DNA from 4 places in the Bradyrhizobium nivariense genome. Region 1 is predicted to be linked to each of the others. Evidence: predicted binding sites of a transcription regulator. Region 1 holds the regulator's gene; each other region holds the start of a gene.
What was found. The regulator PhoB, encoded in region 1, activates phosphate uptake and scavenging genes when phosphate is short. The targets are predictions, from matches to a motif close to TGTCATNNANCTGTCAT.
Positions count from the first base shown of each region.

Region 2: a site for PhoB is predicted at 3,071-3,087, ahead of QCM77_RS28070 (DUF2794 domain-containing protein). Genes of this name have one in related genera too.
Region 3: a site for PhoB is predicted at 3,507-3,523, ahead of QCM77_RS41505 (putative 2-aminoethylphosphonate ABC transporter substrate-binding protein). Genes of this name have one in related genera too.
Region 4: a site for PhoB is predicted at 1,748-1,764, ahead of phnC (phosphonate ABC transporter ATP-binding protein). Genes of this name have one in related genera too.

Region 1 covers NZ_JARWCR020000084.1:17,801-23,228, reverse strand. Annotated here, with positions in the region: gene argF (ornithine carbamoyltransferase) at 1-748, opposite strand, end outside; gene QCM77_RS39850 (aspartate aminotransferase family protein) at 748-1,950, opposite strand; gene QCM77_RS39845 (GcrA family cell cycle regulator) at 2,406-2,918, shown strand; gene phoB (phosphate regulon transcriptional regulator PhoB) at 3,079-3,786, opposite strand; gene phoU (phosphate signaling complex protein PhoU) at 3,809-4,525, opposite strand; gene pstB (phosphate ABC transporter ATP-binding protein PstB) at 4,537-5,358, opposite strand; gene pstA (phosphate ABC transporter permease PstA) at 5,355-5,428, opposite strand, start outside.
Region 2 covers NZ_JARWCR020000041.1:2,306-7,733, forward strand. Annotated here, with positions in the region: gene acnA (aconitate hydratase AcnA) at 1-1,536, shown strand, start outside; gene QCM77_RS28065 (DUF1223 domain-containing protein) at 1,768-2,559, shown strand; gene QCM77_RS28070 (DUF2794 domain-containing protein) at 3,151-3,519, shown strand; gene QCM77_RS28075 (GNAT family N-acetyltransferase) at 3,612-4,142, opposite strand; gene QCM77_RS28080 (Bax inhibitor-1/YccA family protein) at 4,441-5,244, opposite strand.
Region 3 covers NZ_JARWCR020000095.1:1,093-6,520, reverse strand. Annotated here, with positions in the region: gene QCM77_RS41515 (putative 2-aminoethylphosphonate ABC transporter permease subunit) at 1-1,199, opposite strand, end outside; gene QCM77_RS41510 (putative 2-aminoethylphosphonate ABC transporter ATP-binding protein) at 1,215-2,318, opposite strand; gene QCM77_RS41505 (putative 2-aminoethylphosphonate ABC transporter substrate-binding protein) at 2,417-3,454, opposite strand; gene QCM77_RS41500 (hypothetical protein) at 4,032-4,274, shown strand; gene QCM77_RS41495 (DUF6572 domain-containing protein) at 4,846-5,235, shown strand; partial or broken gene QCM77_RS41490 (REP-associated tyrosine transposase) at 5,368-5,428, opposite strand, start outside.
Region 4 covers NZ_JARWCR020000022.1:96,736-102,163, forward strand. Annotated here, with positions in the region: gene QCM77_RS20000 (alpha-D-ribose 1-methylphosphonate 5-triphosphate diphosphatase) at 1-1,023, opposite strand, end outside; gene QCM77_RS20005 (transferase hexapeptide repeat family protein) at 1,020-1,691, opposite strand; gene phnC (phosphonate ABC transporter ATP-binding protein) at 1,864-2,673, shown strand; gene phnD (phosphonate ABC transporter substrate-binding protein) at 2,738-3,673, shown strand; gene phnE (phosphonate ABC transporter, permease protein PhnE) at 3,750-4,634, shown strand; gene phnE (phosphonate ABC transporter, permease protein PhnE) at 4,631-5,428, shown strand, end outside.

The DNA.
Region 1 (5,428 bases):
CCTGATAGGGCTTGAGCACGTTATGGCGGTGCTCGCCTTCCTTGTCGCCCATCGACACCCAGGTGTCGGTCACGACACAATCGGCGCCGCGCACGGCGGCTTCGGCATCCGTGCCGAGCATGATCGGCGCGCCGGTCGCCTTGATGAAGTCGCGCATCGCCTTTTTCGGCGCGAGCTCCGGAGGCGTCGCGACATTGAGCTGGAACTTGAAGCGCTCGGCGGCGTGCGCCCAGGACGCGAGCACGTTGTTGTCGTCGCCGGTCCAGGCCACCGTCTTGCCCTCGATCGGGCCGCGATGTTCCTCGTAGGTCATGAGGTCGGCCATCACCTGGCAGGGATGCGAGCGCCGCGTCAGGCCGTTGATGACGGGCACGGTGGCGTTCGCCGCGAGCTCCAGCAGGGCATCGTGATTGAGGATGCGGATCATGATGGCGTCGACATAGCGCGACAGCACGCGCGCGGTGTCGGCGATAGTCTCGCCGCGGCCGAGCTGCATCTCGGCACCGGTGAGCATGATCGGTTCGCCACCGAGCTGGCGCATGGCGACATCGAACGACACCCGCGTCCGCGTCGAGGGGCGCTCGAAGATCATCGCCAGCGTCTTGCCTTCGAGCGGCCTGACCGGCTGATGCGCCTTCTGCTTCGCCTTCATCGCCGACGACGCGGCGAGCATGCTCTTGAGCTCCGACAGCGGCAGCTCGTTGATATCGAGGAAGTGCTTCGGCGCTTTATCGGGCGACTTGCTCATCAGCTTGCCGCCCGCTTGTTGCCGGACAATGCGGTGCAGGCGCGCTCGAGCCGCCCGACGCTGTCCTCGATCTCGGCTTCGGTGACGATCAGGGGCGGCAGGAAACGCACGACATTGTCGCCGGCGCCGACGGTAAGCAGTTTTTCGTCGCGCAACGCGGCAACGAGATCGCCGGAAGGCACCACGGCCTTGATGCCGATCAGGAGACCCTCGCCGCGCACTTCGCTGACGACATCGCCATGACGGTCGATCACGGAGGCGAGCTTCTGCTTGAGCAGCAGCGACATCCTCTGCACGTGGTCGAAGAAGCCGGGCTTGAGCATGACGTCGAGCACGGCGTTCGCAGCGGAGATCGCGAGCGGATTGCCGCCGAAGGTCGAGCCGTGCGAGCCCGGCGTCATGCCGGACGCCGCTTCCGCGGTCGCAAGGCAGGCGCCGATCGGGAAGCCGCCGCCGAGCGCCTTGGCCAGCGACATCACGTCGGGTTCGACGCCGAGGCGGCGGTGCGCGAACAGATCGCCGGTGCGGCCCATGCCGGTCTGCACCTCGTCGAAGGCGAGCAACAGGCCCTTCTCATCGCAGAGCTGGCGCAACGCCTTGAGGAACGCGGGCGTTGCCGAACGCACGCCACCCTCACCCTGGATCGGCTCGATCAGGATGCCGGCGGTCTGCGGACCAATCGCCTTTTTCACCGCGTCGAGATCGCCATGCGGAACCTGGTCGAAGCCCTCCATGGGAGGGCCGAAACCTTCGAGATATTTGGCCGAACCGGTCGCAGCCAGCGTCGCCAGCGTGCGGCCATGGAAGGCGCCTTCGAAGGTGATCATGCGATAGCGGTCCGGATGGCCCTTCATCGCGTGATAACGGCGCACCACCTTGATCACGCATTCCAGCGCTTCGGCGCCGGAATTGCAGAAGAACACGAAGTCCGCAAAACTCTCGTTGCAGAGGCGGTTCGCGAGCTTCTCGCCGTCCGGGCTCTGGAACAGGTTCGACATGTGCCAGAGCTTCGTGGCCTGCTCCTGCAACGCCGTGACCAGCGCAGGATGGGCATGGCCGAGCGCGTTGACCGCGACGCCCGAGGTGAAATCGAGATAGCGCTCGCCATTGGTCGCGATCAGCCAGCAGCCTTCGCCACGCTCGAAACCGAGGTCGGACCTGGCAAAAACGGGGAGCAAATGCGGCGCTGCGCTGTTGGTCATGGCGGTCACTTGAATGTTGCGGACGGTGTGAGCGTGCATTGGGCGACGCACCATTGACCGGCCCGGAAAACGAAACGTGCCGCCTCTTCAGGGCGGCACGCATGAGTATCTTAGGCCTGGTGAAACGGGTGTCAATGCCGCCCGGAAAGCCTCGCGAAACGCTGAATCCGTAGTCTTGCGGTGCCGATTTTGCGGGTTTTCACCACGGAACATGTGGAAGCGAGTCGGCGGACTCTTGCGCGGGAGTCACGCCATATTGTAGCGTTTGGATTGTCAGATACGACATCTCGTGCAGTGGTTCTGATCTCTAAGTCCTCATGTACCGGCGTAAACGTTCGGGCGTTCTAGTCGCGCCCGGCGAGCCTTAAGGGATTCTGGCGGCACGGGTTTTTAAAGGCTTAGGCATTCGCTGCGAGGCCCCAGGATGGCTGGCCCGCAGCGAGGGAAAGGGTGCAATGACGGTTTTGACCTGGTCCGATGATCGCGTCGAGCAGCTAAAAAAGCTCTGGGAGGCCGGACTTTCGGCCAGCCAGATCGCGGCTGAGCTCGGCAATGTGACCCGCAATGCCGTGATCGGCAAAGTGCACAGGCTCGGCCTGTCGGGCCGCGCCAAGAGCCCTTCATCGGCAGCGCCGCGGCCGCGCAAGGCGCGTCCCGCGCAGCACATGATGCGGGTGACCCGCCCGATCTCGCGCGGCAACACCGCGCTGGCACAGGCCTTCGAAGTCGAGGTGGAGGCCGAACCGGTCACCTACGACAACGTGGTGCCGATGAGCCAGCGGCTGTCGCTGCTGGAATTGAACGAGGCGACCTGCCACTGGCCGGTCGGCGATCCCTCGAGCCCGGATTTCTTCTTCTGCGGCGGCAAGGCGCTCTCCGGCCTGCCCTACTGCGCCCAGCACTCGCGGGTCGCGTATCAGCCGGCATCGGATCGGCGGCGTGCACCGGTGAAGCCGGGGCCGCGGTAAGTAGTTTCGATTTCAGGATCGAGCCGTGACGCGATGACGGCTCAAAAATACTCAATGTCGTCCCGGCCTAGTGCGCAAGTGCGCACTAGGCCGGGACGACATCGGAGATTGTGGCGGCAGCCGGCTAGATCACGTCTGCCAACATCACACCGCAAATCCCCTACGCCTGCTCCGCCTTCGCAAAGCGATCGTCCAGCGCGTAGCCGGCACCGCGGACGGTGCGGATCGGGTCCTGCTCGCGGCCGAGATTGAGCAGCTTGCGCAGGCGGCCGATGTGAACATCGACGGTGCGCTCATCGATATAGATGTCGCGGCCCCAGACGCTGTCGAGCAATTGCTCGCGCGAGAACACCCGCCCCGGATGCTCCAGGAAGAACTCAAGCAGGCGATATTCGGTCGGGCCGAGATCGATCGGCCGGCCCGAGCGTGCCACGCGGCGCTTGTCGCGGTCGAGCTCGATGTCGCCAAAGGCGAGCACGGTGGCGAGCCGCTCGGGGCTTGCGCGCCGCAGCAGGCCTTTTACGCGCGCCAGCAATTCCGGGACCGAGAACGGCTTGACGATGTAATCGTCGGCGCCGGTCGCAAGACCCCGCACCCGCTCGCTCTCCTCGCCGCGCGCGGTGAGCATGATGATCGGGAGCTGCTTGGTCTCGGGACGGGTGCGCAGCCGCCGGCACAATTCGATGCCGGATAGCCCCGGCAGCATCCAGTCGAGCACGATCAGATCGGGGATGTGCTCCTTGAGGCGGGTGTCGGCGTCGTCGCCGCGCATCACCGTCTCGACGTCATAGCCGTCGCCTTCGAGGTTGTAGCGGAGAAGCTCGGTCAGGGCTTCCTCGTCCTCAACCACCATAATGCGTGCGCCCATCGGGTCGTCGCTCCTTAAGTCTTCAAGTATTCGGTACCGTGGTGGCGAAGGTCGTCATGTCGCCCTTCGGCCGCTTGTCGGTCATCGCCTGGCCCTCGATCATGTAGAACACGGTCTCGGCGACGTTGGTGGCGTGGTCGCCGATCCGCTCGATGTTCTTGGCGCAGAACATCAGGTGGATGCAGAACGAGATGTTGCGCGGATCCTCCATCATGTAGGTGAGGAGCTCGCGGAACAGCGAGGTGCAGATGGCGTCGACTTCCTCGTCGCCCTTCCACACCGCCATCGCCGCCGGCAAATCATGCGCGGCATAGGCGTCCAGCACCGACTTGACCTGCTGCTGCACGAGGTCGGTCATGTGCTCGAGGCCGCGGAACAGCTTGAGCGGATGGAAGTCCGTCTCCAGCGCCGCGACGCGCTTGCCCATGTTCTTGGCGAGGTCGCCGATGCGCTCGAGATCGGTCGCGACGCGCATGGCGCCGACGATCTCGCGCAGATCGATCGCCATCGGCTGACGGCGGGCGATGGTGAGCACGGCGCGCTCCTCGATGCGCTTCTGCAGCGCGTCGAGCTCGGCATCGATGGTGACGACGCGCTGGCCGAGCGGGATGTCGCGACGGATCAGCGCGTCGACGGAATCGACGATCATGCGTTCGGCGATGCCGCCCATCTCGGCGACCAGGCGGGTGAGTTCCTGGAGGTCGGTATCGAAGGCCTTTGCGGTATGTTCAGAACCCATGTTCCGTCTCCTCAGCCGAACCGTCCGGTGATGTAATCCTGCGTGCGCCGGTCGGTCGGCGACGTGAAGATCTTGCTGGTGTCGTCGAACTCGATCAGCTCGCCGAGATACATGAAGGCGGTCTTGTCCGAGACGCGCGCCGCCTGCTGCATGTTGTGGGTGACGATCGCGATCGTGTAGTCCTCGGACAGCTCCTGGATCAGTTCCTCGACCTTGGCGGTCGAGATCGGGTCGAGCGCCGAGCAGGGCTCGTCGAACAGGATGACCTCGGGCCGTACCGCGACGGTGCGGGCGATGCAGAGGCGCTGCTGCTGGCCGCCGGAGAGCGACAGGCCGGAGGCGTTGAGCTTGTCCTTGACCTCGTTCCACAGCGCGCCGCCGCGCAGCGCCTTCTCGACCCGGCCGTCCATCTCGGACTTCGAGATCTTCTCGTAGAGGCGGATACCGAAGGCGATGTTCTCGTAGATCGTCATCGGGAACGGCGTCGGCTTCTGGAACACCATGCCGACGCGGGCGCGCAGCAGGTTGAGGTCCAGCTTGCCGTCGAGGATGTTGGTCTGGTCGAGCATGAGCTGACCGGTGGCGCGCTGGCCGGGATAGAGGTCGTACATCCGGTTGAAGATGCGCAGCAGGGTCGACTTGCCGCAGCCCGACGGGCCGATGAACGCCGTGACGCGGTTGGCGCCGAGCGTCAGGTTGATGTTCTTCAGCGCATGGTGCTCGCCGTAATAGAAGTTCAGGTTGCGGACGGTCACCTTGGGGGGCGCCTCGGGCAGCATCGGCGCGTGGGGCAGTCCACCCGCCGCGCTCATCGATACGGAAAGATCACTCATTTTGCGGTCCTCTCGGCGCCCAGAATGCGCGCGCCAATATTAAGGGCAAGAACGGTCAGGGTGATGAGCA
Region 2 (5,428 bases), on a different contig from region 1:
CTGCCGTCGGTCGCCGAAGGCTTTTCGGTCGCCCTCGCCAGCGAATACAAGAAGGCGGATGAGCCGACGAAGCGCTTTGCCGTCGGCGGCAAGACCTTCGATCTCGGCCATGGCGACGTCGTGATCGCCGCCATCACCTCCTGCACCAACACCTCGAACCCGAGCGTGCTGATCGGCGCCGGTCTTCTGGCGCGTAACGCCGCCGCGAAGGGCCTCAAGGCCAAGCCGTGGGTGAAGACCTCGCTCGCCCCGGGCAGCCAGGTGGTGGCGGCCTATCTCGCCGATTCCGGTCTCCAGGCCGATCTCGACAAGGTCGGCTTCAATTTGATCGGCTTCGGCTGCACCACCTGCATCGGCAATTCCGGCCCGCTGCCCGAGGAGATCTCGAAGTCGATCAACGACAACGGCATCGTCGCGGCAGCCGTGCTCTCCGGTAACCGCAACTTCGAAGGCCGCGTCTCGCCGGACGTGCAGGCGAATTATCTGGCCTCGCCGCCGCTCGTCGTCGCCCACGCGCTCGCAGGGTCCGTCACCAAGAACCTCGCGGTCGAGCCGCTCGGTGAAGGCAAGGACGGCAAGCCGGTCTACCTGAAGGACATCTGGCCGACGACGAAGGAGATCAACGCCTTCATGAAGAAGTTCGTGACCGCGGCGATCTTCAAGAAGAAGTATGCCGACGTGTTCAAGGGCGACACCAACTGGCGCAAGATCAAGACGGTCGAGAGCGAAACCTATCGCTGGAACATGAGCTCGACCTACGTGCAGAACCCGCCCTATTTCGAAGGCATGAAGAAGGAGCCGGAGCCCGTCACCGACATCGTCGAGGCCCGCATCCTCGCCATGTTCGGCGACAAGATCACCACCGACCACATCTCGCCGGCCGGCTCGATCAAGCTCACCTCGCCCGCCGGGAAATACCTCAGCGAGCATCAGGTGCGTCCCGCCGACTTCAACCAGTACGGCACGCGGCGCGGCAACCATGAAGTCATGATGCGCGGCACCTTCGCCAACATCCGCATCAAGAACTTCATGCTGAAGGGCGCCGACGGCAACATTCCGGAAGGCGGCCTCACCAAGCACTGGCCCGACGGCGAGCAGATGTCGATCTACGACGCCGCGATGAAGTACCAGCAGGAGCAGGTGCCGCTGGTGGTGTTCGCCGGCGCCGAATACGGCAACGGCTCCTCGCGCGACTGGGCCGCGAAGGGCACACGTCTGCTCGGCGTGCGCGCCGTGATCTGCCAGAGCTTCGAGCGCATCCACCGCTCCAATCTGGTCGGCATGGGCGTGCTGCCGCTGACCTTCGAGGACGGCACCTCCTGGTCGTCGCTCGGCCTGAAGGGCGACGAGAAGGTCACGCTGCGAGGCCTCGTCGGCGACCTGAAGCCGCGCCAGAAGCTGACTGCGGAGATCGTCTCCGGCGACGGTTCGCTGCAGCGGGTTTCGCTGCTTTGCCGCATCGATACGCTGGACGAGCTCGAATACTACCGCAACGGCGGCATCCTGCACTACGTGCTGCGCAAGCTCGCGGCGTAAGCGCGAATTTGTGAACGGTGGCTCACTGCGAAGTGAGTAGGAGGTTGAACGAAGGCGGCCTATCAAAAGGCCGCCTTCGCGCGTTTGCGGCAGGCTTCAGATGGGCCCGTCCGGCAGAGAACCTCGCCTTGGAGGTTACTTGACGATCGAATATGCGACGTCCGTAAGACTACGGTGATCATCCGGCGGTAAGAATTCCCTTCTCACGAGCAATGGTGTGCGACGTTCGACATGACAACAATGACGGCTTCTCATCTGGTTTCGCGCCACGTGATCTCAAGGTGGTCCGGTGCCCTCTGGTCGGGAGCACTTGGTATCTGCGCGATCGTCGCCGTCATTCGTCCTGCCGAGGCTGATCCCCGCGCCGTTGTCGAATTGTTTACCTCGCAGGGCTGCTCCTCCTGCCCGCCGGCCGACAAGATCATCGGCGACCTCTCCAGCGATCCCTCGATCATCGCGCTGAGCATGCCGATCGATTATTGGGATTATCTCGGCTGGAAGGACACCTTGGCCGATTCGCGCTTCTCTGCACGGCAGCGTGCCTATTCGCGCATGCGTGGCGACCGCGAGGTCTACACGCCGCAGGTCGTGGTCAACGGCTCCACGCATGTCGTCGGCAGCGACCGCACCGGCATCGAAAGCGCGATCGGCAGGACCGACAATGGTACGGGCGCGATGAGCGTGCCGGTGACGATGTCGCTCGCGGGCAAGCAGATCAACGTCTCGGTGGCCGCAAGCAAGGAGCCGGCAGTCTCGCACGGCGAGGTCTGGATCTGCTCGATTGCGAAATCGGTGCCGATCGCGATCAGCCGCGGCGAAAATCGCGGACAGCAGGTGATCTATCACAACGTGGTGCGCAACCTGCTCAAGGTCGGCGACTGGACCGGCCGTCCGGAAAGCTGGACGGTGCCGCTCGAGAACCTCACACGTGACGGCGTCGACGGCGCGGTGGTCTATGTCCAGGACGGCAGCCGCGAGAAACCGGGCCCGATGCTGGGCGCCGCGTATACGTCGCTGCACTGATTCGATTCTCTCACTAGCGTCGTACCATCTCTCACTCCTCATGGTGAGGAGCGCGCCTTTGCGCGCGTCTCGAACCATGCAGGCCCTGCTGATCCAGCTCGGGCCTCGATCCTTCGAGACGCCGCGGCTCCTCAGGATGAGGAGAGGGGTTCTGGCGCGGATGTCTGGTGAGCTATTCGTCGAGCCAGAAACATCCCGGCACAAACAAAACACAAACAAAAAAGGACCAACTTGCGTTGGCCCTCCTTGTCGTGCGAACAGACCCGATCCTGACGACCCCGGGGGGCTGGGGGCTGAGGAATCCGGAACCGAAAGGACCGGGTCAACGCACACAGGTCTTTTCGCAGCGCAGGGCGGCAGTCGCTTGGCGGAAAAGCGGCGACACTATGATTCCTGCTAACGATCCCGTGACGGTTTGCCGCGACAGAGTTCCACCGCTGCGTGTGTCCGGACGCGCACCGGATTCCATGCATCCTTTCAACGGCCCCTTGCGGTGGGGAACAGTTGGCGCAATCATGCAGCTGTCATGATCCGCGGTTCCGGGGACGGTCTTCGCGGGCGCGGTCATGCTGATGCGACAGGAGGCGCTCCATGAGTCTGTCGGAGGATGCCGATCCCAGCGAACAGCGCGCGGCGGTGCGTCCTGCCGCTGCGAATGCGCAACTGAGCCGGGTCACGTTCAACCGGCTCGAGCTGCACCGTATTCTCAATCTGTACGGCCGTATGGTCGCCGACGGCGAGTGGCGCGACTATGCCATCGACTTCCTGAAAGACCGCGCCGTGTTCTCGGTCTATCGCCGCGCCTCGGAAGTGCCGATCTATCGCATCGAGAAAGATCCGCGCCTCGCGCGCAAGCAGGGCATGTACAGCGTGATCTCGGCGACGGGTCTGATCCTGCGCCGCGGCCACGAACTCGAGCGCGTGCTGCTGGTGATCGACCGCAAGCTGGCAGTGGTGTAGCCGCGATCCAGTAGCCCGGATAAGCGTAGCGACATCCGGGTCTTTGCCTGCAGCGTTCCCGGGTATCGCTTCGCTCACCCGGGCTACAGGCCTTACTTCCCCGGCACCGTGCTCGCGCCCTCGCCGAGGTCGCGCTGCATCATCACCGTGTCCAGCCAGCGGCCGAATTTCAGCCCGACGCTGGGATGCGTGCCGATCATCCTGAACCCGCCCTTGGTGTGCACGCCGATCGAGCCGGCATTGGCGGAATCGCCGATCACCGCGATCATCTGGCGAAAGCCGCGCGCCTCGCATTCGGCGACCAGACGCTCCAACAGCAGAAGCCCGACGCCGCGGCGGTGGAAGGACGGGTCGAGATAGATCGAGTTCTCGACCGTGAAGCGATAGGCCGGCCGCGGCCGGTAGGCGCCGGCATAGGCATAGCCGGCCACACGGCCGTCGAGGATGGCGACGAAATAGGGATAGCCCCCGTCGACCAGCGCGCGGTAGCGGCGCGTCATTTCAGCTAGGTCCGGCGGCTCCAGCTCGAACGTCGCGGTGCCCTCGCGGACAGCCTGCTGGTAGATGGCGGTGATGGCGGGAAGATCGGCCTCGAGGGCGGGTCTGATTTCAGGTGCGGACATGGAAGCGAGATTAGAGCCTTCCGGGGACGGCTGGGAAGAGACAACGGCTTCTCGGCGTCGTCTTTGCGAGAGCAGCAGCCTCCATCTTCTCGCTGTCATGCCCCGCGTAGGCGGGGCATCCAGTACTCCGAGACAGCGCGGCTAGAACGGAGCCGCTGCGGCGTACCGGATCGCCCGCCCCAGTGCGCAAGTGCGCACAAGGCGGGCGACGACAGCGGCGGGTGCTGCGACGTCCAGCCCCAAACGAAAAACCCCGGCCTCTCGGCCGGGGTTCGTGTCCGCTCTCTCAGGCTAACGCTTAGTCGCGCTGGCCGAGGAGCTGCAGCAGCAGCGTGAACAGGTTGATGAAGTTCAAGTACAGCGACAGCGCACCGGTGATGGCCGCACGCTCCGCGACGTCACCGCCGGCCGAGGCGTAGCCGTAGATGTAGTCGTTCTTCAGCCGCTGGGTGTCCCAGGCGGTAAGGCCCGCGAACACCAGCACGCCGACCACCGACACGACGAACTGCAGCACCGAGCTTGCCAGGAACAGGTTCACCAGGCTCGCGATGATGATGCCGATCAGGCCCATGAACAGGAACGAGCCCATTCCGGTCAGGTCACGCTTGGTGGTGTAGCCATAGAGGCTGAGCGCGCCGAAGGTCGCCGCGGTGATGAAGAACACCCGCACGATCGAGGTGTGCGTGAACACCAGGAAGATCGAGGACAGCGAGATGCCCATCAGTGCCGCGAACACCCAGAACAGGATCTGGGCGGTCGAAGGAGCGAGGCGATTGATGCCTGCCGAGATCACGAACACCATCGCGAGCGGCGCAAACATGAAGAGCCACTTCAGCGGGCCAAGGTACATCGCACTGCCGAACGGCGTCAGATAGATCGCCTTCGCGCCGGTACCTATCCGAATCGCGTCGGCGGCAGAAGGGTCGGCTACTGACGCCATGTAGACGCCGAGCGCGGCCAGGCCGGTGATGGCGAGGCCAACGCTCATATAGTTGTAGATGCGCAGCATGTAGGCGCGCAGGCCGGCATCGACCGTCGCGGCGTCAACACGCCCGGCGGCCCTGCCGAAAGGAGAAGCGTAGTTACGGTCTAGGTCCGACATGGTCGAATTCCCGTTGGTTGGCCCGGTCCGGCATGAGGGTCGCCATGCCGCCGGTTCGTCAAATTCTATCTCGGATACCGGTGTGTGCCGACATTAAATTTGGCTCACAATCCGGGCTCCGAACCCATTCGATATGTGGGAAACTAACACATCCGCTGCAACGGTCCACGCGCGGCCGAATGTC
Region 3 (5,428 bases), on a different contig from region 1:
AACTGCACGAAGCCGCGGACGTAGCGAAAGCGCGGGGTCTTCTCGACGAGATAGGCGCCGGCAAAAATCACCGGAGTCCCGAACAGCGCGGTGAGGCCGGCCATGACGAGCGAGTTGAAATAGCTGCGCCAGCCGCCGCCATCCATCATGTCGAAGTCGAAGTTCTTGAAGCTGGGCGTCAGATTGTAGGGCCAGGACGTCGCGATCGAGGCGAACAAGGACATGCCGAGAATGACCAGGATCGTGAACGCGATCAGCGAACAGGTCGCCAGCATCGCGCGATCGATCGTGGCGTCGGGCCTTGGCGCATACGGTACTGCGCGCGCGGAGAGCTGCGCCAACTGGCGCCGCTGCATGAGCTGATCGACGACGAAGGCCAACGCCGCGGGCAACAGCAGGATCAAGCCGACCACCGCACCCATCTGGAAATTCTGCTGCCCGACCACCTGTTTATAGATGTCGGTCGCGAGCACGTTGAACTTGCCCCCGATGACCTTCGGCACGCCGAAATCGGTGATCACCAGGGTAAATACGACGAAGACCGCACTGATCAGGCCATAACGTGCCCCCGGAATGGTCACCGTCCAGAAGGTGCGGCGCGGGCTTGCCCGCAGCGCTTCCGCCGCCTCATACAGACGCGCGTCCGAAATCGCCAGCGCAGTGGTGATGATGATGAGCGCGTGCGGGAAGGTCCAGAACACCTCGCCCATGACGATGCCGATCGGACCGTAGATCGATGCGCCGAACAGCATCCATTTGACGAAGCCCTGGTTACCGAACAGATAGACGAGGCTGATCGCAGGCAGCAACGAGGGTGCGAGAATCGGGATCTGCGCGATGATGCGGAACAGCCCCCGCCCTGGCATGCAGGTGCGGGTGAGTCCGTAGGCGTAGACGAAGGCGAGCAGTACGCAGATAACCGTGCTCAGCAGCGATACCCAGACCGAGTGCCAGATGGAATTGGCCAGCGCCGGGCTGGCGAAATAAGCTTGGAAATTGGCCAGGCCGACGAAGCTGCCATCAGCCGCCTGGAAGCTCTTGGACAGCAGCGCCCAGAGGGGCAGCAACACGGTGATGATCAACCAGAGGCCGAGCGCTACGACCGCGCCGCGCATGATCCAGTCGTCGTGCCCCAGCTTCTGCCGCAGGGGCGCCACCGCGGCGGTATGGTCCGGCAGACTCAGCGTCTCGGTCGCCATCGCTGGTTTCCCGTGTCAGGCGCTCGCAGAGCGCGGTTGGGCAAATACGCGCAACCGCTTCGGCGGCAGCGCGACCTCGATGGTCGCGCCCGAGGAAATGCCGAGGTCGCGCACGGCGTTAATCGAAAAGTCGGCCGAGAAGTTCAGTCCCGTGCCGCTCGCATGCAAGGTCGTTGCGAAATGATTGCCGATGAATTCCATGACGCCGACCTGGACTGACAGGCGATTGTCCGAATGCGCGCCGATGTCGCGCACCACCACGTCCTCCGGCCGAAGGCAGACCGTGACGGCCGCGCCCTCGTCGAGCGGCACTTCTTCGCTGAAGTCGAGCACGGCACCCCTGACATTCGCGCGCTTGCTCGTGAGGAGGCGCCCCTCCAGAAAGTTCATCTTGCCGACGAAGTCGGCGACGAAAGCCGTCGCGGGTCGGCCGTAGATCTCGTCCGGCGTGCCCACCTGCTCGATCCTGCCATTGCTCATCACCACGATCCGGTCGGACATGGTGCGCGCCTCCTCCTGATCGTGGGTCACCATGATCGTGGTCAGCTTGAGACGTTGCTGCAGATCGCGGATCTCGCCGCGCAGACGCGCCCGGACGCGCGCGTCGAGAGCGGATAGCGGTTCGTCCAGCAGCAGAAGGCCGGGGGATAGCGCCAGCGCGCGGGCGAGCGCGACTCGCTGCTGCTGCCCACCGGAGAGCTGTGCCGGATATTTGTCGGCTTGCTCGGGCAGACCGACAAGTTCGAGAAGCTCCTTGACCCGTTTGTCGATCTCGATGCGAGGTGTGCCGGCCGACACCAGGCCGTAGGCCACATTGTCCTTGATCGTCAGGTTCGGGAACAGCGCATAGGACTGGAACACGATGCCGAAATCGCGCTTGGCGACTGGCAACGTCGAGATGTCCCGCCCGCCCTGATGGATCGACCCGGTGGTCTGCACGTCCAGTCCGCAGATCGCGCGCAACAGCGTGGTCTTGCCGCAGCCGGATGGCCCGAGGAACGAGACGAACTCCCCGGGCATGATGTCGAGGTCGATATTGTCGAATGCCGTGAACGCACCGAACTTTTTCGAGAGGTTGCGGATGCGGAGATAGGGCACCGTCGTCGGCGTGCTGTCCATTGTACTGTCCCGCATTGACCGGCGGCGCCCATGCATCGCCGGCTTCGTCGCTCCCAGGATCCCCCGGGTCCTCAGTTCAGGTCCCTCAGTTCAGGTCCTCAGTTCTTGGGCTCGGACTTGCCGTCGTAGCGCTTGCTCCACTCCGCCAGAATTTTGTCGCGGTTCTCCGCGGCCCAGGCAAAGTCGTTCTTGATCAGCATCTTGTTGATGTCACCCGGGACGAACTCCATGGAGGCTGCGATGCCGGGCAACGCGACGACGGCGAAGTTCTCGGCGTAGAGCTTGTTGGCCTCCGCCGTCGCGGCCCAGTCGGCAAGCTTCTTCGCCGCCTCGGACTCTTTGGTGGTCTTCATGATTCCGATAGCCTCCATGTCCCAGCCGAGGCCTTCCTTGGGCAGGACAATGCTGATCGGCGCTCCACCTTTCTTGGTCTTGTTGGCGCGATACTCGAACGAGAGGCCGATCGCGTACTCGCCGGCCGCGGCCTGTCGGCACGGCTTGGAGCCGGAATGCGTGTAGGCCGCGATGTTCTTGTGAAGCTCGTCCATGTACTTCCAGCCCTCGTCCCAGCCGAACAGCTGGAGCCAGGCGGAGACCATCAGAAACCCGGTCCCCGAGGAAGCCGGGTTCGGCATGACGATTTGTCCCTGATAGAGCGGTTTAGTCAGATCGGCCCAAGAGGCGGGCTCCGGCAGGTTCTTCTTGCTGGATTCCACGGTGTTGACGCAAAAGGCCGATGCCCAGACGTCCATGCCCACCCATTCCGGCGAGGCAGCGGGATCGCGCATCTTGGCGTCAACCTTGTCGAGACCCGCCGGCGCGTAAGGCATCAACATGCCTTCCTTCTGCAGCAGCATCAGCGAGGTTGCGGCAAGACCCATGACCACATCGGCCTTGGGGTTTGCCTTCTCCGCAAGGAGCTTCGCGGTGATGATGCCGGTGGAGTCGCGGACCCAGAGGATGTTGATGCCCGGATTGCCCTTCTCGAACGCGGCCTTGTAGGGCTTGATCTGGTCGGCCTCCAGCGCCGTGTAAACGGTGAGGTCCGCCGCGCGAGCTGCAGTGCTGAGGCCGAACATAGCGGCGGCGATCGACACAAGAGCGCGTCGCAGACCGCTTGTCGTGCACAGGTTCATGTCGGGCTCCATCGATGTTGGCCACGGGCTGGCACCGTCCGGGCAGGGAACCAATATTGTTAGATGACATTTCCGCGACGTACATGTCGGATTTTGTGCACGGCGCGCCTCGATCGCGGTGTCTCTGCACATCTTAAGTGCACTGTCAGCGTAGCAACAGCGGGCCCGGTGCAAACGTCTGCTTCGAGACCCTCTTCAGCGGCCCCGCTCGGCGTGAGCGGTGCGGGGCGGCTCACCGGCGTCAGCGACAACAGCGCGGCCGTCACGGCGGCTGCGTCGCCTTCCGGGCCATATGTCGCAAGCTACAGCTATGTGAACCGCCCCGGGTTTGCCGGAGGCCATTTGGTTCAAGTTATGCCGCCATGGCGGCAAGCCCCTCGCTGATCATGATCTGAGCCACATCACGCCCGCGAACGGATAGCGCTCCGAATAGGCGTCCATAGTTGCAGAGCTTGGTACCTTTTAGGTCGGGCTTGCAGGCGCTGTAAATGCTGATTGAATAGTGACCCCATCGGCACCGTCGGGACCCCTTCAAGCCATTGATTTCGCTAAATGGGATGATGTGACCCCCACGCCGATGATGGTCGAGACCCCGCGCCGAAACACAGCGTATTTGCAAACCGCGCTCCAGGTTGCACAGAGCCAGAGTGCCAAGTCATTCGAGTTGCGGGCCGCGATCAGTTTGGCCCGACTCCGGCGTGACCAGGGCAAGCACTCTGAGGCCCGCGCTCTGCTCGCGCCGGTCTACGGCTGGTTCACCGAGGGCTTCGACACCCGTGACCTAGAGGAAGCGAAGGCGCTGCTCGACGAGCTCTCGTGATAAGGCCATCGAAATGACCAACAGGATGTAACGAACTTGGGTCAGGAGCGCGTTTCTGACCCAAATTCCTTACAAGGATTCGACTCGCGCCGGCGTCCCAATGATGGCAACGTGACCGGGCTGCGGTGCTACACTCGATGCTACACCGGGCTGCTACACCGTCTCTGCCGGCGGTTTGGGAAACGCCTTGTTTTGAAGGGATTCTGCGTCGTCGCGGTGCGATCGCGGAGGGAAAGAAACTAGAAAAAAACTTGCTCTACCGCTGCATCCGAGAACCTCTCGGGGACGCAAGCTGCGCCTCCTTCAACATGCTCTCCAAATGCGCCCGACACATGAGTAGTCCGCGATAACAGCTCATTGGCGGCTGGCTGATATCAGTTACGAATGAGGCTACCGGCGTGCCACGCTAAGGTTCAGCTTCGGGGCCCAAGAAACGCACGTGAAGGGTTACGACAAGAGCCGGGCAAGATAAAAGGGCTGGCTCTATAAGGCGAAGAACGTTGATTGACAGCAGCTTTAACACCAAACCGAAAACCCTAGCTTTCCCGGAGATCGGTCAGACGGGGGCACAATGGTCGGTTTCCCCGGTGGAACGAAGCTCTCTCCGACGGCCGTCCAAAGTATGAATATGTCAGTAGATCAGGCAGATACAATTGACGTCGCGACCATCGACAAGGCTTCCGGTGAGCTATGGCTCACGATCAGCGATCATCTGCCGTGGGACGACAACGAAGGCGACCATCTCGTCCTTCTTCAGAACAAGCTCAACGCGTATCTTCGCTTTATCGAAAGTGGCGAGGTGTTCAAAAAGGTGCCCGATGCCAACGGGCGCGGTATTGTGATAAACTTGGTCGGGAAGTTCCCGCTGAGCCAAAAGGCCGACTTCTTCTTCGGGAAGGCGCGAGCCGCCATAGAAAGCGCGGGCTTTCGGTTACAGTTTGGCCTTATGCGCCCCAATTGAGCGGCTCTCGCTATTACTGTGACACCCGTGGACTGCACTGGACTGCACCCTTGAAGCCCGTAGGATGGGTTGAGCCCTTGCGAAACCCATCTCTTCCCGATCACCGCTCTCCGTAATCGCGGCCATCATCTGATCGCCCGCCCAATCGGCTGGATAGTTGCCAAGCTCCACGTGACGATGAAACGAGGATGGC
Region 4 (5,428 bases), on a different contig from region 1:
GCGATCGGCAAGACCGGTTGCGTGCGCTGGTCCAGCGGAGACCAGATTCCAGGCTTCCGTCAGCGGCAGCACGCCATCGGCGGCGAGGCGGAACGCGGCGAGCAGCTGCGCGGGATAGTAATAGTCCGATGCCAGCACCGAGCAGAGGCCCTTGGCGATCATGTCGGATGCCTTGGTCCAGCCGGTGTGGCTGCCGCCGCGCACGACGTTCGGCGCGCCGTAGACGATGGCATCGCCGGCCGTTGCGGCGGCACGCGCGGTTTCTTCGTTGATCGGAAACTCCGCGATCGCCACGCCCATGGCGCGAAAGCCCTGGCGCATCGCCGGTGTCGCATCGTCATGCGAGAGCATCCGCACCTCGGCGGCGCGGGCCGTCGCGGCAAGCCGCGACACGGAAGCCGGCACCTCGCTGGCGCGCGAAAGCACGCCGTCGACCAGCCGGTCGAACGCCTCGCTCGACAGGCCGGTACGCCCCACCATGCGGTTGCGCTTGCGGGGCTTGGCCATGTCCCCAACCGTGCCGTCCATGTGGTCGTTGAAGGCGAACAGGTCGACGCGGCCCTCAGTGAGCCACACGCCGATCTCGGCTTCGGCGTCGAGATTGTAGGTCTCGTGGCGCAGATGGAAGCGGGTGTCGGCCGCGAATTGCGGGCGCTGCCGTTCGATCGCCTCCATCAGGCCGCGCGCGTTGTCGGCACTGCGCAGGCCCGGCTCCCACGAACAGGTCGTGGCGTGAAACACCGTGGTGATGCCGTTGCTGATCGCCTGGCGGTCGCTGTCGGCGAGCGCGATGTCGATCGGAAAGTCGACCCCGGCGCGCGGCATCATCTGCCGCTCGAAGGCATCGCCATGCAGATCGACGATGCCAGGCAGCACCAGCAGGTTGCGCGCGTCGATCGCAAGCCGCGCCCGGCCGCGCGAAGCATCGACCGCGGCGATGTCCTGTCCGGACAGGGCCAGCGAAGTCTCGACGAGCTCGGAGCCGATCAGCGTCCGGCCGCCCTCAAGGAAAATGTCTGTCACGCGACCGCGCTTCGTTTGCTGCCAAGAGGACTGTTGAGAGAACTTGCCCGTGCTTCATATGCCGAGAGGAATTCTTCAATCCCGAGCTTGCGGAAATCGGGCAGTGCTTCACGCAATTTGTCGTGATCCCAATCCCACCAGGCGAGGCTGGCGAGCCGTCCGGCGACGTCTTCCGAAAACCGGCGGCGGACGATGCGCGCGGGATTGCCGGCGACGATGGTGTAGGCCGGCACGTCCTTGGTGACGACGGCGCCGGCCGCGATCACCGCGCCGGTGCCGATGTTGCGGCCCGGCAGCACGATCGCGCCATGGCCGATCCAGACGTCATGGCCGATATGGACGTGATGCTGACGCCGCCAGTCGAAGAATTCCGTATCGTCGCTCTCGCCTTCGAAGTAGGCGCTCGAGCGATAGGTGAAGTGCGCCTGGGTGGCGCGGTGCATCGGGTGGTTGCCCGGATTGATCCGAATCATCGCCGCGATCGAGCAGAACTTTCCGATGGTGGTGTAGGTGATCTGGGCGTCGTTCACGACATAGGAGTAATCGCCCATCGCCACTTCGTGCAGGATCGTGCGCGCGCCGACCTCGGTGTAGGCCCCAAGCCTGGTGTCGTGCAGCTTGGCCGAGGGATCGACGGTCGGCTGGACCGAAAGCGCTTTGGCGGCCATGTTGCATCCGAACGAGAGGGCGGGCGTTTCTCTTCGAGCGGCCTGATGACAATGTCATGACGATGCGATGACAGGGGATGAGGTGTGTAGGATCGCCGCACCGCAGCGCGCATGTCACACAAGTGTCAAGCGCCGGCGCTAGCGGTGGGTCCCAGCTACTCTGGAGCGCTGCATGCTGGTGGTTGAAGGTCTGACGTGTCGCTTTGGCGCGAAAGCCGCGGTGGACGACGCTTCATTTCAAATTTCGCCCGGCGGCTTCGTCGGCGTGATCGGACGCTCGGGCGCCGGCAAGTCGACCCTGCTGCGGACCATCAACCGCCTCGCGACCCCTTCGCAGGGCCGCATCCTGTTCGACGGCCTCGACGTCACCGCGCTGCGCGGCAAGGAGCTGCGGCAGTGGCGGGCGCGCTCCGCGATGATTTTTCAACAGTTCAACCTGGTCGGCCGGCTCGATGTTCTCACCAACGTCCTGATGGGCCGGCTCGCGACCATGCCGGCCTGGCGCTCGCTATCGCAGACCTGGCCCGAGCGGGACAAGGCGCTGGCGATGTCCGCGCTCGAGCAGTTCGACATCGCCCCGCTCGCGGCCCAGCGCGCCGACCAGCTCTCCGGCGGCCAGCAGCAACGCGTGGCGATCGCCCGCGCGCTGGTGCAGCAACCCGACATCATCCTCGCCGACGAGCCGATTGCCTCGCTCGACCCGCGCAACACCAAGATCGTGATGGATGCGCTGCTGCGCATCAACAAGCACTTCGGTATCACCGTGCTCTGCAATTTGCATTCGCTCGATCTGGCGCGCAGCTATTGCGACCGCCTGATCGGCATGGCGCAGGGTCGCGTGGTGTTCGACGGCGCGCCGGCTGAGTTGACCGACCACGTTGCGCGTGAGCTCTACGATCTCGAAGCCGCCGAAATCATGGGCGGCATGCCGGTGTCGTCGCCTGAAGGCATTCCAGCGCTTGGAACGGCGGCAGCCGCCTGAGCCGCACCGCATCGTTAGTCACCAGTTTTTGCGTCAACCGACCCCAACCGATGAAGAGGGTATCATGATCACTCGCAGATTAGTTCTTGCCGGCGCCGCTGTGCTGGCCTTCACCGCCGCCGCTTCCGCCGAAGACTGGAAAGCCAAATATCCCGAGCTGACCTTCGCGGTCGTCCCGGCCGAGAATGCCTCCGGCGTGACCGAGCGCTGGGCGCCGTTCGTGAGCTATCTCTCCAAGGAATTGGGCGTGAAGGTCACGCTGCGCATCGCCAACGACTACGCGGCCGTGATCGAAGGCCAGCGCGCCGGCAACATCCATATCGCCAGCTATGGCTCGGCCTCGTTCGCTCGCGCCCGCCTGACCGGCGTCAAGACCGATGCCTTCGCCAACGACATCAACGCCGACGGCTCGACCGGTTATTACTCGGTGTTCTTCGTCAAGGCGAGCAGCTCCTACAAGAGCGTCGATCAGCTCAAGGGCAAGAACCTCGGCCTGGTCGACCCGAACTCGACCTCCGGCAACAACGTGCCGCGCTTCGAGCTCGACAAGATGGGCATCGCGGATGCCGACACCTATTTCGGCAAGGTCGTCTTCACCGGCAGCCATGAGAACGCGATACTGGCGCTGGCGCAGGGCACGGTCGACGTTGCGGCCAACCAGTGGACCAGCGACGACGATTCGACGCTGGCGCAGATGCTGACCAAGAACATGCTGAAGAACGCCGACGGCTCGGCGATGAAGAAGGATGACTTCCGCATCATCCACAAGTCCGCGCCGATCATCAACGGCCCCTATGCCTATAATTCCGACCTGCCGGAAGACGCCAAGGCGGCGATCGCGAAGGCGTTCTTCGACGCGCCGGCCAAGGACAAGGCGGCCTTCGACCGTCTCTCCGACGGCCAGAAGAAGGGCTTTCACCCCGCCACCACCAAGGATTGGGATGGCACGATCGAGCTGATCAAGTTCGTCGATGCACTGCGTAAGAAGAAGGCGTCCTGATTTTTGGGACGACGCACTGGAGCCGGGTCGATGGACCCGGCTCTTTCTCTTTTGAGCGAACATTCGCCCTGATCAGATGACCGTCGCGGTTTCGATCCTCCCCGAGCAGCAGCTGGCTGTACTCAATGCCGCCTATCGCCAGGCGGTCGCGCGCAGGCGATGGCGGCTCCTGTTCGGGGCCGTGGTGTTCGCCGCTGCACTGCTTCTCGCCGCGGTCGGCGCGGAAGTGAACTTGCGCACGCTGTTCACCCATTTCGGCAACTTCGTCAGCTATTTCGACCGCATCCTCGCGCTCGACAACGGCCAGCGGGTCTGGACCGATGCCGGTGAGTGGCTGTGGGGCTGGCGCAAATGGCTGAAGATGCTGGGCGAGACCCTGCTGATCTCCTATGTCGGCACGCTAATCGGCGCGACTTTTGCGTTCTGCCTGAACTTCTTCGCGGCTGAAAACACCTCGCCCGCGCCCTGGCTGCGCTTCGTGGTGCGGCGCCTGCTCGAATTCGCCCGCACGGTGCCCGGCATCGTGTTCGCGCTGATCTTCGTGATCGCCTTCGGGCTCGGACCGATGGCAGGCGTGCTGGCGATTGCGATTCACTCCACCGGCGCGCTCGGAAAGCTGTTCTCCGAGATCGTCGAGAACGCCGACATGAAGCCGGTCGAAGGCGTCCGCTCGACCGGCGCGAGCTGGCTCTCCTGCATGCGCTTCGCCATCCTGCCGCAGGTCACGGCAGGCTACGCCAGCTACGCACTGCTGCGTTTCGAGATCAACGTTCGCGAGGCCTCGGTGATGGGCTTTGTCGGCGCCGGCGGCATCGGCCAGGAGCTCGTCGTCGCCATCCGCAAGTTCTACTATTCGGACGTCAGCGCGATCCTGCTCACCATCATTGTCACGGTCTTCATCATCGACATCAGCACCGGCTGGCTGCGTGGCCGGCTGTTCGGCAGGGAGACGCGGACGTGACGGGGCCGCAGGAGATCGACACCGCAGCGCTTCGCGCGCGCTATCCTGACGTGTTCGACCGGCCGGCCTCGGCGCGGCTCGCGATGCCGGCGATGATCGTCGTGGCGTTCGCGATCCTGGTCTACGGCCTCGTCGATCTCGACTTCTCGCCATCGCGCCTCTTCGCCGGCCTCAGCCAGCTCGGCTGGATCAGCCTGATGATGATCCCGCCGGATCCCGGCTCGTCGCTGCCGATCTATCTGAAGGCGCTGGGCGAGACGCTGTCGATCGCGCTGCTCGGCACCACGTTGGCCGCGGTGTTCGCGCTGCCGGTCAGCCTGCTGGCCGCGCGCAACATCGTGCCGTCGAACATCCTGCGCTTCCCGGTCCGCCGCTTCCTCGATTCGATCCGCGGCGTCGATACGCTGATCTGGGCGCTGGTGTGGATCAACGTGGTCGGGCTCGGCCCGTTTGCCGGCGTGCTCGCCATTGCCGTGTCCGATTTCGGCGCCTTCGGAAAACTGTTCTCGGAGGCGATCGAGGGCGCCGACCAGAAACAGGTCGAGGGCATCCGCGCCTCCGGCGGCAGCGCGCTGCACGAGATTCGCTTCGGTCTGCTGCCGCAGGTCCTGCCGGTGATCGCCGGCCAGGTGCTCTATTTCATCGAATCGAACACGCGCTCGGCCACCATCATCGGCATCGTCGGCGCCGGCGGCATCGGGCTCCAGCTCGCCGAGCAGATCCGCGTGCTGGAATGGCAGAAGGTGTCGTTCCTGATCCTGATGATCCTGGTCGCGGTTGCCGCGATCGATTTC